DNA from 2 places in the Kitasatospora sp. NPDC059973 genome. Region 1 is predicted to be linked to the other one. Evidence: riboswitches for the same ligand, from Rfam matches in the RefSeq annotation. Region 1 holds a riboswitch; the other holds the start of a gene.
What was found. Region 1 has a riboswitch for cyclic di-AMP ahead of ACFWA9_RS08200 (hypothetical protein). Riboswitches for the same ligand answer to the same signal wherever they lie in the genome.
Positions count from the first base shown of each region.

Region 2: another riboswitch for cyclic di-AMP. It lies ahead of ACFWA9_RS19410 (M23 family metallopeptidase); the one in region 1 lies ahead of ACFWA9_RS08200 (hypothetical protein).

Region 1 is NZ_JBHWUI010000019.1:28,193-35,231, reverse strand. Features, by position in the region: gene ACFWA9_RS08210 (IclR family transcriptional regulator) at 185-982, shown strand; gene ACFWA9_RS08205 (hypothetical protein) at 1,168-1,746, shown strand; gene ACFWA9_RS08200 (hypothetical protein) at 1,868-3,139, opposite strand; cyclic di-AMP (ydaO/yuaA leader) riboswitch at 3,144-3,267, opposite strand; gene ACFWA9_RS08195 (hypothetical protein) at 3,713-4,042, shown strand; gene ACFWA9_RS08190 (alpha/beta hydrolase-fold protein) at 4,112-5,254, opposite strand; gene ACFWA9_RS08185 (TetR family transcriptional regulator) at 5,519-6,139, opposite strand; gene ACFWA9_RS08180 (SDR family NAD(P)-dependent oxidoreductase) at 6,547-7,039, shown strand, end outside.
Region 2 is NZ_JBHWUI010000066.1:10,145-17,183, reverse strand. Features, by position in the region: gene ACFWA9_RS19425 (sensor domain-containing protein) at 1-660, opposite strand, end outside; gene ACFWA9_RS19420 (GNAT family N-acetyltransferase) at 762-1,334, opposite strand; gene ACFWA9_RS19415 (hypothetical protein) at 1,377-2,399, shown strand; gene ACFWA9_RS19410 (M23 family metallopeptidase) at 2,471-3,331, opposite strand; cyclic di-AMP (ydaO/yuaA leader) riboswitch at 3,344-3,502, opposite strand; gene ACFWA9_RS19405 (YiaA/YiaB family inner membrane protein) at 3,747-4,037, shown strand; gene ACFWA9_RS19400 (alpha/beta fold hydrolase) at 4,164-4,991, shown strand; gene ACFWA9_RS19395 (TetR/AcrR family transcriptional regulator) at 5,056-5,625, shown strand; gene ACFWA9_RS19390 (SpoIIE family protein phosphatase) at 5,869-7,039, shown strand, end outside.

The DNA of each region.
Region 1 (7,039 bases):
ACGGTTGAGCATGGCGAAGGCAGTTCCGGTGGGAACGTCCTTGATCTGAACCGAGGGGAAACCCCACCTGTCGGAGGGTTCGATTCTGTAAGGTGGAGACTAGTTTCCGCGATACAGAATTTCAACGGTTTGTTGAGGTGATCGCTGGGACTCTACTCCTCCCCCGACAGCGAAGGGAACGCCGGTGGTTGCGACCCCCGACACAGCATCGACGACGGGTCCGGACCGCGCGAGCGGCGGCGTGCAGTCCGTCGAGCGCGCCTTCCTGCTGCTGGAGGCGCTGGCCGACTCCGGCGGCGTGGCGACGCTCAGTGAGCTCTCCACCTCCTCCGGGCTGCCGATGCCCACCATCCACCGCCTGGTTCGTACCCTCGTGCAGCAGGGCTATGTCCGCCAGGACACCGCGCGCCGCTACACCCTGGGCCCCCGACTGATCCGGCTCGGCGAGACGGCCGGGCGACTGCTCGGCAGCTGGGCCCGCCCCTACCTGGCCGAACTGATGGAGGCCACCGGCGAGACGGCGAACCTGGCCGTGCTGGAGGGCGGCGAGGTGGTGTACGTCGGGCAGGTGCAGTCGCGGCGCTCGATGCGGATGTTCACCGAGGTCGGCCGCCGGGTGCAGCCGCACTGCACGGGCGTCGGCAAGGCGCTGCTGGCCCAGTTGCCCGAGGAGGAGGCGCGGGCCGTGCTCGGCCCGAACCCGCTGCCGGCGCACACCTCCTACACCGTGACCGACCCGCAGGAGCTGCTGGTCCAGTTGGCGCAGGCGCGTGAGCGCGGCTACGTGGTGGACGACCAGGAGCAGGAGATCGGGGTGCGCTGCATCGCGCTCGCGGTACCCGGCGCGCCGACACCGACGGCGCTCTCCGTCTCCGGCCCGGTGGCCCGGATCCGGGCGCTGGAGGAGCAGGCCGGCGCGGCCTCGCTCGTCCCCGTGATGCACCAGATCGCGGCCCGGCTGGGGCAGGTCCTCGCCCCCTGACCCGCCGTCACCGGAGTTCGTCCGTACGGGTCGTCGGACCACCCGGCTCCCCCAACGGGGGTTCGCCCGTTCGAGCGGCCCGAGGGCGGGGCGTCCCGGCGGCGGCGGGCGGGTCGGTCACGCTGGTGCGGACGCGGCCCGCGACGGTGCCGGCCGCCGGAACGCAGAGGGCAGGGTGAGCGACGATGTCGCACAGAAGGTCCGTTCGCAGTTTCCTCGGCAGGGCACTGACGGTGGGGTGCGCGGTGACGGCGCTGGCCGCCGGGCCCGCGTGGGCCACCTGCCCGGTGGCCGAGCCGGACCCGGCGGCCGGCGCCGGGGCCACGGCGCCGGCCAAGGTGCCCGCCGCGGCACCGGCCCCGTCCGACTCCGACCTCCAGGTGGTCCGGATCGACCCGGACGCCGCCGCGCCCGGCGGCACCACCACGGTGCACGCCTTCATCGGCAATCTCGGCCCGGACCGGACGGCCTCGCCGTTCACCGTGGTGATCACCCTGCCGGAGGGTGTGACCCCCGAGGGCCCGTTCTTCCCGGAAGACTGCTCCGTGTTCCAGAACGGCCACCGGGTGCGCTGTGTCTTCCCGGCCGGGCTGCCGAAGTTCCGGAGCGCCACGGCGCTGATCCCGGTACGGCTGGCGGCCGACCTCCCGGCACCCGGCACTCTGACCGGAGGCTGGGTCGCGGTGCGCAGCGACGACGACCGGAACGAGGCGAACAACAAGCAGCCGTTCGAGATCCCGGTGGTGCAGACCGCCCGGAGCTGAACCGGGCCGGCCCGGGCCGTACCGTGCTGGGCCAGGACGGCCCAGCACGGTACGGCCCGGGTCGTTCCGCCCCGGGCCCGGCCCGGCGATCACGCCCGGCGGGCCCCCGGCGGGACGGGGCCTAGCGGTAGACCCGGACGTAGTCCGCGGCGAAGGTGATCGGGGCCGTACCCTGCGGCGCGGCGTGGTACTGCCCGGCGCTCAGGGACAGGTTGAGGATCAGGTACGCGGACCAGTTGGCGCCGACGCCCTTGCCGTCCGAGAACACCTTCGTGCCGTTGACGTACCAGTCGACCGAGGTGGCGCCGTAGTGGGTGCCGATGGTGACCCAGCCGTCCTTCGCGATCGCCTTGGCGTCGGTGTAGTACAGGTGGCCCGGGTTGACGTGGTTGGTCAGCTCCAGCAGGTTCGGGTTGTCGGGGTGGTACTCGAAGGAGTCGATCTCCCCGTTGCCGTTCTTCCAGGTCCACAGGGCCGGCCAGGCGCCCGTACCGGCGGGGAGCTTGACCCGGGTCTCGGCGTAGTCGCCGGTCTTCACCTGGAAGCCCTCGCTGGAGTACTCGGTGGTGAGCAGCCCGGTGTCCCAGGACTTCTTGCCGTTCTCCAGCGTGTTGGCGCCCGGCTTGGCGGTGAAGGTGGCAACGCCGCCGGCCACCGAGACGTTGTTCTTGTTCAACCAGTCGAGCTTGTTGTCGTCCGGGTTGTGGTTGCCGTAGTGGTAGGCGCTGCTCTTGTCGCCCGTCCAGCGCGAACCGTAGGCGATCGGGCCGTTGAACTCGTCCGACCAGGTCAGCGACTTCCCGGCGACCGGGGCGCCGGTGGCCGGGGTCGACGGGGTGGCGGTCGCGGTGGGCGTCGGGGTGGGCGTCGACGTCGGCGTCGGGGTGGGCTTGGGGGTGGCGGTCGGGCTCGGGGTGGGCGCGACGGTCGCGTCGGAGACCGCGAGCTGGCGCGAGGGCAGGTTGTGCCAGGCACCGCCGAGGTCCTGCCAGAAGCCGAACTGGGTGTACGTCCCGGCGGGCAGGGTGCGGGCACCGGTGGTGATCGACAGGCCGCTGGGGCAGATCTGCGCGTTGGAGACGTTGCCGGGGAAGTCGAGGTTGCGCCCGGCCGCGTCGCGGACGCCGACCCCGACGGTCCTGGCCGTGAAGCAGGACGAGGAGTGGACGGTCAGCGCGGCCGTGGTGGCCTTGCCCGCGACCATGGTGGCCGGGGCGAGCCGGTCCTGGGTGACGGTCGGCGCGGTGGCCGCCTGGGCGCCGGTGAGCGCCGGGACGCCGAGCAGGCCGGCGCCGCTGATGGCGAGCGCTCCGGTGGCGGCGAAGGCGGCCTTGCAGCCTCGGTGGGAGGGGCGGGCGTGGCGCGGCGTCGCGCGCCGGGCAGGCTTCTGCATGGCGGTGTCCTCTGTAGACGCCTGCGAGGTGAGCTGTCGGGTTCGGGCTGAGGTTGCCCGGCCGCCTGTGGGAGCGGCTTCACCCCTAGCCTCGGTCCGCACGCGCGGGCGCGTGGGCCGGGCACTGACCTGGGTCCCCCGCTCCCGTCCGCTGCGGTGCTCGACTGCCGACCGGCGGGTGGACAGGACTCGGCGTCCCGACGGCGGGGTCCGCGAAGACGGACTCGTGCATGCTAGGCAGGCCGCTCGAATGTCGACAAGCCGACAGGGGGTGTTGTCGCGCAGCTCACAGTGGGAGCCGTCCGGAGTGGATCAAGTCACCGGGGAAGTTGATCAGTTGGAGGCGGGGCGGGGCGGGGCCTGGGGCGGGGGCGGGACGGCGGCCGGGGCGGCCGAGGGGGTCGGCGGCGGGCCGGCGAGCGGGTGGCGGAGGTCCGGCCGGGGTGGGCGCGGCGCCGGCCCGGTGTCCGCTCCGTGGCCGGGTGCCCGCATGTCCGCCGCGAAGGTCGGCCGGTCGGATAGGTTGGGAGTCCAGCCGTACCGCACAGACGAGAGACGAGGACCCGCTCCGCCATGACCGCGCCCCTGCCCGCCTTCGCCGGCCGTACCTACCTCTTCCAGGTCGACAACGGCGCGGCCTTCCGCAACGCCTACTCGCCCGACGGCAAGCGGCTGCGCTGGGAGGGCCTCGGCGAGTCGGCGGGCCAGTGGGAGGACGTCGCGCTGCACATCGCCGAGATCGGGCCGGAGCTGTACTTCGTCAGCTGGACCGAGCAGAGCGGCATCACCGTCAGCCACGTGATGGACCTCGGCAGGCTGACGGTGCGCGCGTTCTGGACGTACGAGGGCGAGGGCGGCCGGGTCGGCGAGCTGCACACCGGGACGCTGGAGCCGGTGGCCTGAGACCGGTCCGGGGCCGCCGGGCGCGCTGGTATCCGGGCGTGCTGGCCGGGCGGGCGGGCCCGGCGGTGGTCAGACCGTGTGGCTCGGCACCTTGAGGTGCTGGGAGAGCCACTCCAGCGAGGACGGCAGCAGCCTGCTCCAGGTCTCGAAGTTGTGGCCGCCGGTCTTCATCATGCTGTAGGAGACCTTCATGGGCGCGTGCGCGGCCGCCACGAAGGCCTCGGTGTCCCGGCGGTAGTCGCCGTCGCCCTCCCTGGTCCCGGCCAGCAGGACGGACACCTCGGGCTGCGGCAGGTTCTTCAGCCGCCACATCAGGTCCGCCTCGTTGCGACGCTGCTGGCTGCCCCGGAAGAGGTCGCCGGTGGTCGGGTCGTCGGCGGCCTGGTAGTAGCCGGAGAGCGAGACGGCGGTCGGGAAGACCTCCGGGTGCCGCATGGCGAGCTTGAGGGCGCAGTAGCCGCCGGTCGAGTTGCCCATGAAGCCCCAGGCCTGCGGGTCCGAGGAGACCCGGTAGGTCGCCTGGATCGCGGCCGGGACGTCCTTGGTGAAGTACGTCTCCGACTGCGCGCCGCCCGGGATGTCCTCGCACTCGGTGTCCTGCGGGAGTGCGGGCGAGGGGCGCATCAGCACCATCACGGTCGGCTGCATCCGACCCTCCTGGAGCAGCTTGAGCGCCGCGCCCGGGTAGTTCAGCCGGGTCACCAGGTTCTTCGCGATCCCGGGGAAGCCGGTGCTCACGATCACCGCCGGGAACTGCTTCTGCGCGTACTCCGGCTGGAAGTACTGCGGCGGCAGGTAGACGTACCCGTCGGTGGAGAGCCGGGTGCCGGCGCCGTCGATCCGGACCTCGCGGATCTCGCCGGACTGCTTGGGGTCGCGACCGAGCGCCCCGCCGCCCTGGACCGACGCGTGCCCGATGGTCTCCACCTGGAGGCGCCCGGAGGCGTCCGCCTTGTTCTGGATGACGACCGGGCCGTTGTCGCCGGTGCCGAGCAGATCGTCCCAACTGCTGTAGAAGGCGAAGTAGTTGTTGGCCACCAGGCCCAGCGCGGCGAGCACGGTGAGCTGGGTGGCGAGCAGCGCGCCGATCCGGCCGAGCACCGCCTGCCAGGTCGTCTTCGACAGTCTCGGCCACAGCCAGACCGTGCCGGCCATCATCACGACGGCGATCAATACGGTCAGCGCCAGCACCTTGTGGCTCGTCAGACCCATGTCCTACTTGCTCCCACGCCTCGAACTCCCCCGCCCCCGTTGTCAGGACAACTGTCAGGACAACCGGAACGGCCGCCCCGGTTCCCCCGTCCACCACGGAAGCCACCGCCGAGGCGCGATCAACAACCCTAGCGGTCCGCCGGGCCCCCGTGGACCCGCCGACCAGCGGGTATGGCGGCCGGGGCGGTGCCGGGACCGCGGGAGAGCGGGCTGGCACGAGCGGAGTGACGGGCGCTGTGGCGGGTGGGCCGGGCTGAGGTCGCCTCAGCTGACGCTGCTCCAGAGGCGCAGGCCGGCGGTCAGTTCGCGCATGCACCGGGCGCCCAGTTCCTGGGGCGAACCGGGCCCGGCGGCGGGGGCGTCGGAGAAGGCCCACTCCTCCAGGGCCACCCGGATGGCGGTGGTCGCGGCGGCGGCCGCGAGCCGGATCTCCAGCTCGTCGGTGCCCCGGGGGCAGCGGGCGGTGAGCACCGCGCGCAGCCGCTCCTCCGAGTCGGCGTGCACCCGCTGCCAGACCGAGTCGAGCCGGGGATCGCGCAGCAGGTCGCGGGTCCAGTGCATGGCCTCCACGCCCGGGGTGTCGGTGGGCGTCAGCGACTCGACCGCCGAACGCTCCAGCGCCTCGCGGACCGGCAGATCGGCCGAGCTCTCCGCGAAGAGCAGCACCCACCGCCGGCCGCCGGCCGCCAGCAGCGGGGCGACGGCGTCCTCCTTCACGGAGAAGTAGCGGTAGAAGGTGCGCACCGAGATGCCGGAGGCGAGCGCGATCTCCTCGGCGGTGGTCGCCTCGGCCCCGCGCTCGGCGAAGAGCGCGGCGGCGGTACGGGCGATCTCCAGCCGGGTGGTGTCACGGCGGCGCTGGTTCAGGGTGGGGCGTCCGATCACGGCACTCAGCGTACGCGGACCGACGCACCCGGTGGCGCGACGTGCCGGGATGGCGTGTTGCGCCAGGAAGGCGTGTCGCGCCGGAGTGGCGCGGCACGCCCAGGTGGCGGGACGTGTCGGGGTGACGTGTTGTGCCAGGACGGCGTGACACGCACGGATGGCGCGGCGTGCCGTGGTGGCGTGTCGCGTCAAAGTGGCGTGACACGCCCAGGTGGCGCGGCGTGCCGTGGTGGCGCGGGCGCGCCTCGGCGGCGTTCCGCACCGGGCGGTCAGCGGTATGACCGTCGAGCCGAACCGGCATGGCACGTCGTGCCACTTTGGCCCGTCACGACTTATTGGCACGATGTGCCACTTCGGCGTACCGTGTCAATCGAGGTCGCGAGACCACGAACGAACGGAGAACCACCATGGAGCGCTTCAGCGGACGGAACGTCCTGATCACCGGCGGCGGCTCGGGCATCGGCCAGGCCACCGTGCACCGGATCCTCGCCGAGGGCGGGCGGGTCGTCGCGGTCGACGTCAACGAGGACGGCCTGAGGGTCACCCTGGACCGGGCGACCGGTGACGGGACCGCCGACCGGTTGACGACCTCGGTCGTGGACATCTCGGACGAGGCCGCCGTCCGCGCGGGCGTGGCCGAGGCGGTGGCCGGACTCGGCGGGCTCGACGTCCTGGTCAACGCGGCCGGCATCCTGCGCTCCTCGCACACCCACGAGACCAGCCTGGAGTTCTGGAACACGCTGATCGCGGTCAACCTGACCGGCACCTTCCTGATGACCCGCGAGGCGCTGCCGGCCCTGCTCGCCGGTGGGCGGGGCGTGGTGGTGAACTTCAGCTCCACCTCCGCGACCTTCGCGCACCCCTACATGGCCGCGTACGCCGCGACCAAGGGCGGCATCC
Region 2 (7,039 bases), on a different contig from region 1:
CACCAGCTGCGGGGTCAGGAAGACGAACACGAAGCCCAGCAGCGAGAGCCCGGCGATCTGCAGCGGCCCCTCGACGTAGTAGACGTGCTCGACGCCGTTGCCGTCGTAGTAGTCGAACACCCGGAAGCCCCGCCAGCCGACGTACTTCGGGTAGACCCAGTGGTAGAGCGGGTAGAGCGCCAGCGTCCAGCCGACCAGCAGGAACGTCAGCGACATCACGAAGCTGAAGAGCGCCCACGGGAGCATCACCACCTGGTAGAGCACGGCCTTCCAGCCCGCCGCGTCCACCAGCCGCGCGGTGATCGCACCCCAGCTGCCCGGCCGGCGCGCCCGGACCGGCTTCGGGCCGGGCACGTCCAGCGCCAGCATGCCGCGGACCCGGGCCCGCTCCAGCCGGCCGAAACCCCGGGCCCCGGCGGTCAGAGCGGCCAGCACCGGCATGCCGAGCACGGTGACGAGAGTGCCGACACCGAAGGCGAACAGCGTGACGGCGAAGGCGAACCCGGCGAGGGCCACCGGCACCGCGGTGAGGGTGAAGCCGAGCTCCCGGTAGTAGTAGGACGAGAACGGCGCCCGCCAGGCGTACGGCGGCTCCTCGGTGCGCCGTACCGCGTCGTCGCGGTCGTACTCGCTGCGCTGCGTGCTGAGGCTGCTGCTCATGGCCCTCGGGTCCTTCTCGGTGGCGTGCCGGGCTGACGTCACAACCCTGTCAAAGGCCGGGCCGGGCGGACATCCGGCTCCCCCGCGAAGCGGGCCGGGGGTTAACCCCCCACCCGGGGCCACTCGTGGGCGAGCAGCGAGTACTGGAAGGAGTCGCGCCAGCCGCCGCGCAGGTGCGCGTCGTGCCGGATCCGGCCCTCCAGGCGGAAGCCGGCCCGGATGAGCACCCGGACCGAGGCCGTGTTCTCCACGTCCACCCGGGCGACCAGCCGGTGCAGCCCGAGCGGGCCGAAGGCGAAGTCGCAGAGCAGCCCGGTGATCTCGCCCGCGTAGCCGTTGCCCCAGGTGTCGGGGCGCAGCGCGTAGCCGAGGTCGGCGCTGCGGTGGCCGCCGAGCGTGAGGGCGGCGTTGCCGATCGGGACGGCGCGGGACGGGGCGTCCGCGTCGGCGCGGCGGGTGACGGCCAGCCGGTAGACCGTCCGCTCGTCCTGCTGCGCCTCCTCCAGGTACTGCTCGATCTGGTCGGCGCAGTCCTCGCGGTCACGCGGCTCGAACGGGAGGTAGCGGGTGGCCTCCCGGTCGCCGAACACCGCGTACAGGGCGTCGACGTCGGCGGCGCTGTGGTGGAACTCGCGGATGGCCAGGCGGGGGCCGGTGAGTCGGACGGGGACCATGCCTGCCGACCCTACCCGGGCTTTCCGGTTACCTTACGTGACATGGAAGAAGAAGACCTGCGGCTCGCCCCGCGCACCAAAGCCGCCGAACTGCTCGCCTGGGCGCAGGCGCACGGCCACCCGCCGGTGGCCGAGGCGCCGGTGCGGGCGGTGCTGGCGCTGCTGGAGCTGGGTGAGGGCAGGATGCGTGACGGCTGGCCGGAGCTGACCTCGGACGCCGTGGAACAACTGCTGTACGAGCGGCTCTACCTGTACGTCCAGCCCGAGCCGGAGCAGGACCCGCTGGCGTACGGCGCCGCGGTGCGGCTGCTGATCGACCACCAGCGGGCGGCGAAGCGGCTGAACGCCAAGCGGCAGGAGCGGCTGCACGCGGAGGCCGAGTGGCAGGGCGAGGTGGCCGCCGGGCTGCTGCGCCGCGCCGACCTGGTGACCTGGCCCCGGCTGTACACGCTGCTGCTGCGGGCGGACGGGGTGGACCCGGCCGACGGGGCGGCGGTCCGGGCCTGGCTGGAGGCGTTCCGGGAGCTGGCGCCGGAAGACCGGGCGGCCGCCTACGAGCGGCTGGAGGCGACGGGCGCGCTGGACCCGGTGGACGACGGGGGCTGGGACGGCGCCCGGCCGCTCAGCGTCGGGATGGCCACCGACGGTGCCCGGCGGCTGCTGGAGCAGGGGCTGATGCGGCGCAGCTACCGCAACCTGGAGGAGCTCACCGCGCAGGGCCGGCCGATGCCCGAGGAGCTGGCCGGGGACTTCGGGGCGTTCGAGGAGGCCGCCGTCGAGGCCGCGCTGGACCTCTTCGGCGAGTGGACGGTGCCGGGGCTGCCGCGGCTGCTGGTGGAGGAGTTCCCGGAGCTGGCCCCGGAGCCGGGCCAGGAGGAGATCGACGCGTACCTGGCGCAGCTGCCCGGGGCACCCGGCGAGGCGGAGGACGCCGGGGAGTACGGGGACGACGAGCCCGGGGACGAGTACGGGGACGACTACGGGGACGAGTACGGCTACGCGCCCGGGCACGGGCACGGGTCCGCCGACCGGCCGGGCGGGACCGGCGCGGCCGCCGGGGCCTGAGACGCGACGGTGCCCCGGCCGTCGTGACGACGACCGGGGCACCGCGGCGGGCTGTCAGGAGGCGACGCCGGTCAGGGGGTCACGCCGCGCTGCTCGAACCAGCTCTCCGGGTCGACCGGGGCACCGCCGCCGGGGCGGACCTCCAGGTGCAGGTGCGGGCCGGTGACGTTGCCGGTGGCCCCCACCTTGCCGAGCTGCTGCCCGGGGACGACCTTGCCGGAGCCCTTGATGATCGAGGAGAGGTGGCAGTACCAGATCTCGGTGCCGTCGGGCAGCGTCTCGACGATCCGGTAGCCGTACGACCCGGCCCAGCCGGCCGAGGTGATGGTGCCCTGGCCGACCGCGTAGACCGGGGTGCCGGTGTCGGCGGCGAAGTCCAGGCCGGTGTGCAGGTGGGCCCAGTAGGAGGCGCTCTGGCCGTAGTGGGCCGAGAGGTGGTAGTCGCGCACCGGCAGCTCGATGGCGGCGAGCTTGGCCTTCTCGGCCTCCTCGGCGGCCCGCTTGGCCTCCTGCTGCTGGGCCGCGCGCTTGACCTCGGCCTCCTTGGCGGCCTGCAGGCGGGCGCCCTCCTCGGCGGCGGTGCGCTGGCTGTCCGCCTGCTGCTGGATCCGGGCGGCGAGCGCGAGGCCCGGGTCCGCGGCGAGCGCGACCGGGGTCTCGTCCGGGACCTCGACGGCGGGGGCGGCGGCCGGGGTGGCGGAGGCGAAGCCGGTCGCACCGAGGGTGGCGGCCACGGCGGTGACGCCGAGCAGCGGGGCGGTGCCGCGGGTCTGACGGGGCATCCGGTGCCGGTTGCTGTCGGGGGCCTGCGGCCCGGTCTCGACGCCGGACCCGCCGAACTCGCCCGGGTGGGCGGGCGGCCAGGGGTGGTCGAGCAGCTGGGTGCCGGCGGGGGAGCCGGGCAGGTGTGCCGGAGAGTGCGACGACGCCACGGAGGCGCGCTCCTTTCCTTCCTTCGCGCCTACCGGGTTAGCTGACGGGTTCGGAGCAGGAAGGTCTCCTACGGCTGGGCCTGGGCCCGGCCGATTCACCCCAAGGAACATGGTTCCCCGGCTCCCTGGCCTGCCCGGAGGCCGGCCGGCGGGATTAGGCGACGGCGCACGGTGCCGTCTGGGTACGGCGTTACGAACCGCGCTGCGTTATCAAACGTTAATCCTAGGAGCCTCTGATTCCAAGCCGTCCGTTCGGGACAGCCGGATACTACCCGGACGGTACGTGACCTGATGGGCGATTTGGGCGGATCGGCGGCACCTGACACTACCGAACGTGAGGGGACGTCAACGAACGGCCCCCCACTTGAGTACTCCTACTCATGTGCGGCGCTCCCGGCGCGGCCATCCTGGCGCCATGAACGCACCGATGCAGTCACGCACCACGGCCGCGTACCACCTCCAGGCCGTCCTCTCCTTCGCCCTCTCCGGCGGCGCCCTCGCCGTCGGCATCGCCTATCTGCCGGTCGGCGGCTGGACCCGCGCCTTCCTCGCGGTCGGCCTGCTCTACACCGTCACCTCCGCCTTCACCCTGGCCAAGGTGATCCGGGACCGGCAGGAGACCAACGAGATCGTCACCCGGGTGGACCAGGCGCGACTGGAGAAGCTGCTCGCCGAGCACGACCCGTTCAAGGTGGAGGGGGTCTGAGCCGCGGCACCGGGGCCACCCCGGGGTCCGGCCGGTCGAGGGCTTGACGGCTAAGGCTATTAGCCTTAGCTTTATGGCTATCGGCGCAACGCCGACAGCCCGTCCCCGCGGACCGAGGAGGCCCCCATGCCCGGCACCTTCACCCCCAGCACCCAGTACCTCGACCTCCCCGGCGGCCGGCTGGCCTTCGACGACACCGAGCAGGGCGACGGCGCCCCCCTCGTCCTGCTCCCCGGGATGCTCGACAGCCGTGCCGCGTACCGGCACCTGCGCCCGCTGCTGGTGGCCGCGGGCCACCGGGTGATCACCCTGGACCTGCGCGGGTTCGGCGAGTCCTCGATCGCCTGGGACGACTACACGCCGGCCGCGATCGCCACCGACGTCCTCGCCCTGCTGGACCACCTCGGCATCGACCGCGCCACGCTGGTCGGCAACTCCTACGCCGGTGCGACGGTGGTCAAGGTGGCCGGGGACGCGCCGGAGCGGGTGGCCGGGATCGTCCTGGTGGACGCCTTCGTCGAGAACCCGCCGCCGAACGCGCTGCAGCGCGCGATGTTCGGCGTGATGGGCGTCCTGCTGGTGCACTCGCCCGCGTTCTGGGGCCTCTACCACCGCAAGATGGCGTACCCCGGTCCCAAGCCGGCCGACTTCGACGCCTACGTGGACGGACTGGTCGCCGCGATGCGCATGCCGGGCCGCAAGCAGGCCACCCGGGGCTACGTGCGCGGGGACTCCGCGCCGAACGGCTGGACCGCCGCCGTGAGCTGCCCGGCGCTGGTCCTGATGGGCACCAAGGACCCCGACTTCCCGAACCCCGAGCTGGTCGCCGACCGGCAGGCCGCCGCGCTGAACGGCCGCAAGGTGATGATCGAGGGCTCCGGCCACTACCCGATGGCCGACCGGCCGCAGGCCACCGCCGACGCCCTGCTGCCCTTCCTCGCCGAGCTGGCCTGAGCCCGCCCCTTCCTCGCCGAGCCGGCCCGAGCCCGCCCGCTACCTCGCCCACGGAGACCGCACCATGCCCCGAGTCGGACTGACCCCCGAGCAGGTCGTCGACCACGCCCTCGCCCTCATCGACGAACAGGGCGCCGAGGCCCTCACCCTGGCCGCCGTCGCCGGACGGGCCCAGGTGGCCACCCCCTCGCTGTACAAGCACGTCACCGGCGGACTCGCCGAGCTGCGCCGGCTGATCGCCGTCCGGGTCACCGAGGAACTCGCCGACCGGCTCGCCGAGGCCGCCGTCGGCCGCGGCGGGGACGACGCCGTCGCCGCCGTCCTGCGGGCCTACCACGGCTACGCCACCGAGTACCCGCACCGGTACGCCGCGCTGCCGCAGGCCCCGCAGCCGGACGACGACCTGGCCAGGGCGGGCGGCCGGCTGGTCGGGGTGATCCTCGCGGTGCTCCGCGGCTACGGACTGGAGGGCTCCGAGGCCGTCCACGCCGCCCGGACCGTCCGCTCGGTCGCCCACGGCTTCGCCTCGCTGTCGATCGGCGGCGGGTTCCAGCTCGCCGAGAACCTCTCCGACACCCAGGACCGCCTGATCACCCTCCTCACCGGCGGCCTCCGGAACTGGCCCGGGGCCTGAACCCCGCCCCCACCGCGCGCCGGGGCTCCGTGAGTTCGCCCGGCCGGGCGCCGCACCCGGCGCACCCCGCGCGGCGGGCCGGCCGGACCACGGCGGACCACCCGGTCGGAGCGGCCGGGCAGGGCACGACCGGCGTCCGCACCCCGGCACCGGTGCGCCGTCCGGGTCACCCTTCACCGGCATCGGAAATGAGGTATGAAGAATTGGGTGCCCGACAAGGCGACGGAAAGGCCGGGAAATCCCATGGACCTGACCTCACCGTGGCTTCCCCCCTCCGAGGACGAGAGCCGGGCCCCGCGCAGCAGCCCCACCGCGCGCAGCGCGATGCGCTGTGTCCGGTTACTGCTCGGCTGCACCACCGCCGCCGAACTCCTCGGGACCGTGCTCGCCGAGGGCCCGGGCTGGATCACCGGTGAGGGCTCCGCGCTCTACCTGCTGGACAGCGCCGGGATGCTCCGGCTCACCGCCTCGCACGGCCTGCCCGACTGGGTCCACGAGCGCTACGGCGTCATCGATCCGGCGAGCGAGCTGCCCGCCGCGATGGCCCTGCGACTGCGCCGCCCGTACCTGCTCAGTCCGGAGCGCACCAGCGTCGACTATCCCCACCGCAATGCCGGCATGGGCACCGGAATGGTCGCGCTGATCGCCCTGCCGATGATCGTCGACGAACGGCCGATCGGCGTGCTCGCCCTCGCCCTCGCCCACCGGGGCACCGTCCCCCGCCGCGATCTGGACGTGCTGGAGACGCTCGGCGACGCCTGCGCCCACCGGCTCGCCCATCTGCTCGACAGCGCGCGGGCGGGGGCCCGCCCGGCCGGGACGGCCCACCCGGGGACCGGCGGCGAGGCCGGTACGGACGGGCGGGCCGCCGCACTGGCCCACCCGATGCTCTCGCTCGCCGTCCGGTCCGCCGGGCACGGCGCCTTCGAGCGCGATCTGGTGACCGGCGAGACCTTCTGGGACGCCACCGCCTACCGGCTGGTCGACCGCCCCGTGCCGCCCGACGGCCCGCCCACCGCACCCGACCTGGACGGGCTGGTCCACCCCGAGGACCTCCCGGACGTCCAGGCCGCCCTCGCCGAGGCGCTCGCCACCGGCGGCCCGTACCGGATCGAGTACCGGGTGCCGCGCCGCGACGGCGGTGTGATCCGGATCGAGGAGACCGGCGAGGTGATGCTGGACGTGCACCGCCGGCCGGTCCGGGTCGCCGGGCTGCTGGCCGACCGGGACCGCGCGGGCGCCCCCGCGGAGGAGGCGGCCGGCGGCGGAGCGGGCGGCGGCGCCCCGGCGGCCGGCGCCCGCTCGGCGCTGCTGCTGGCGCTCACCCGCGCGCTGTCCCGCGCGGTCACCGTCCGGGACTTGACCACCGCGGTGACCGACGTCGCCCGGCCGGCCTTCGGCGCCGCCAGCATCG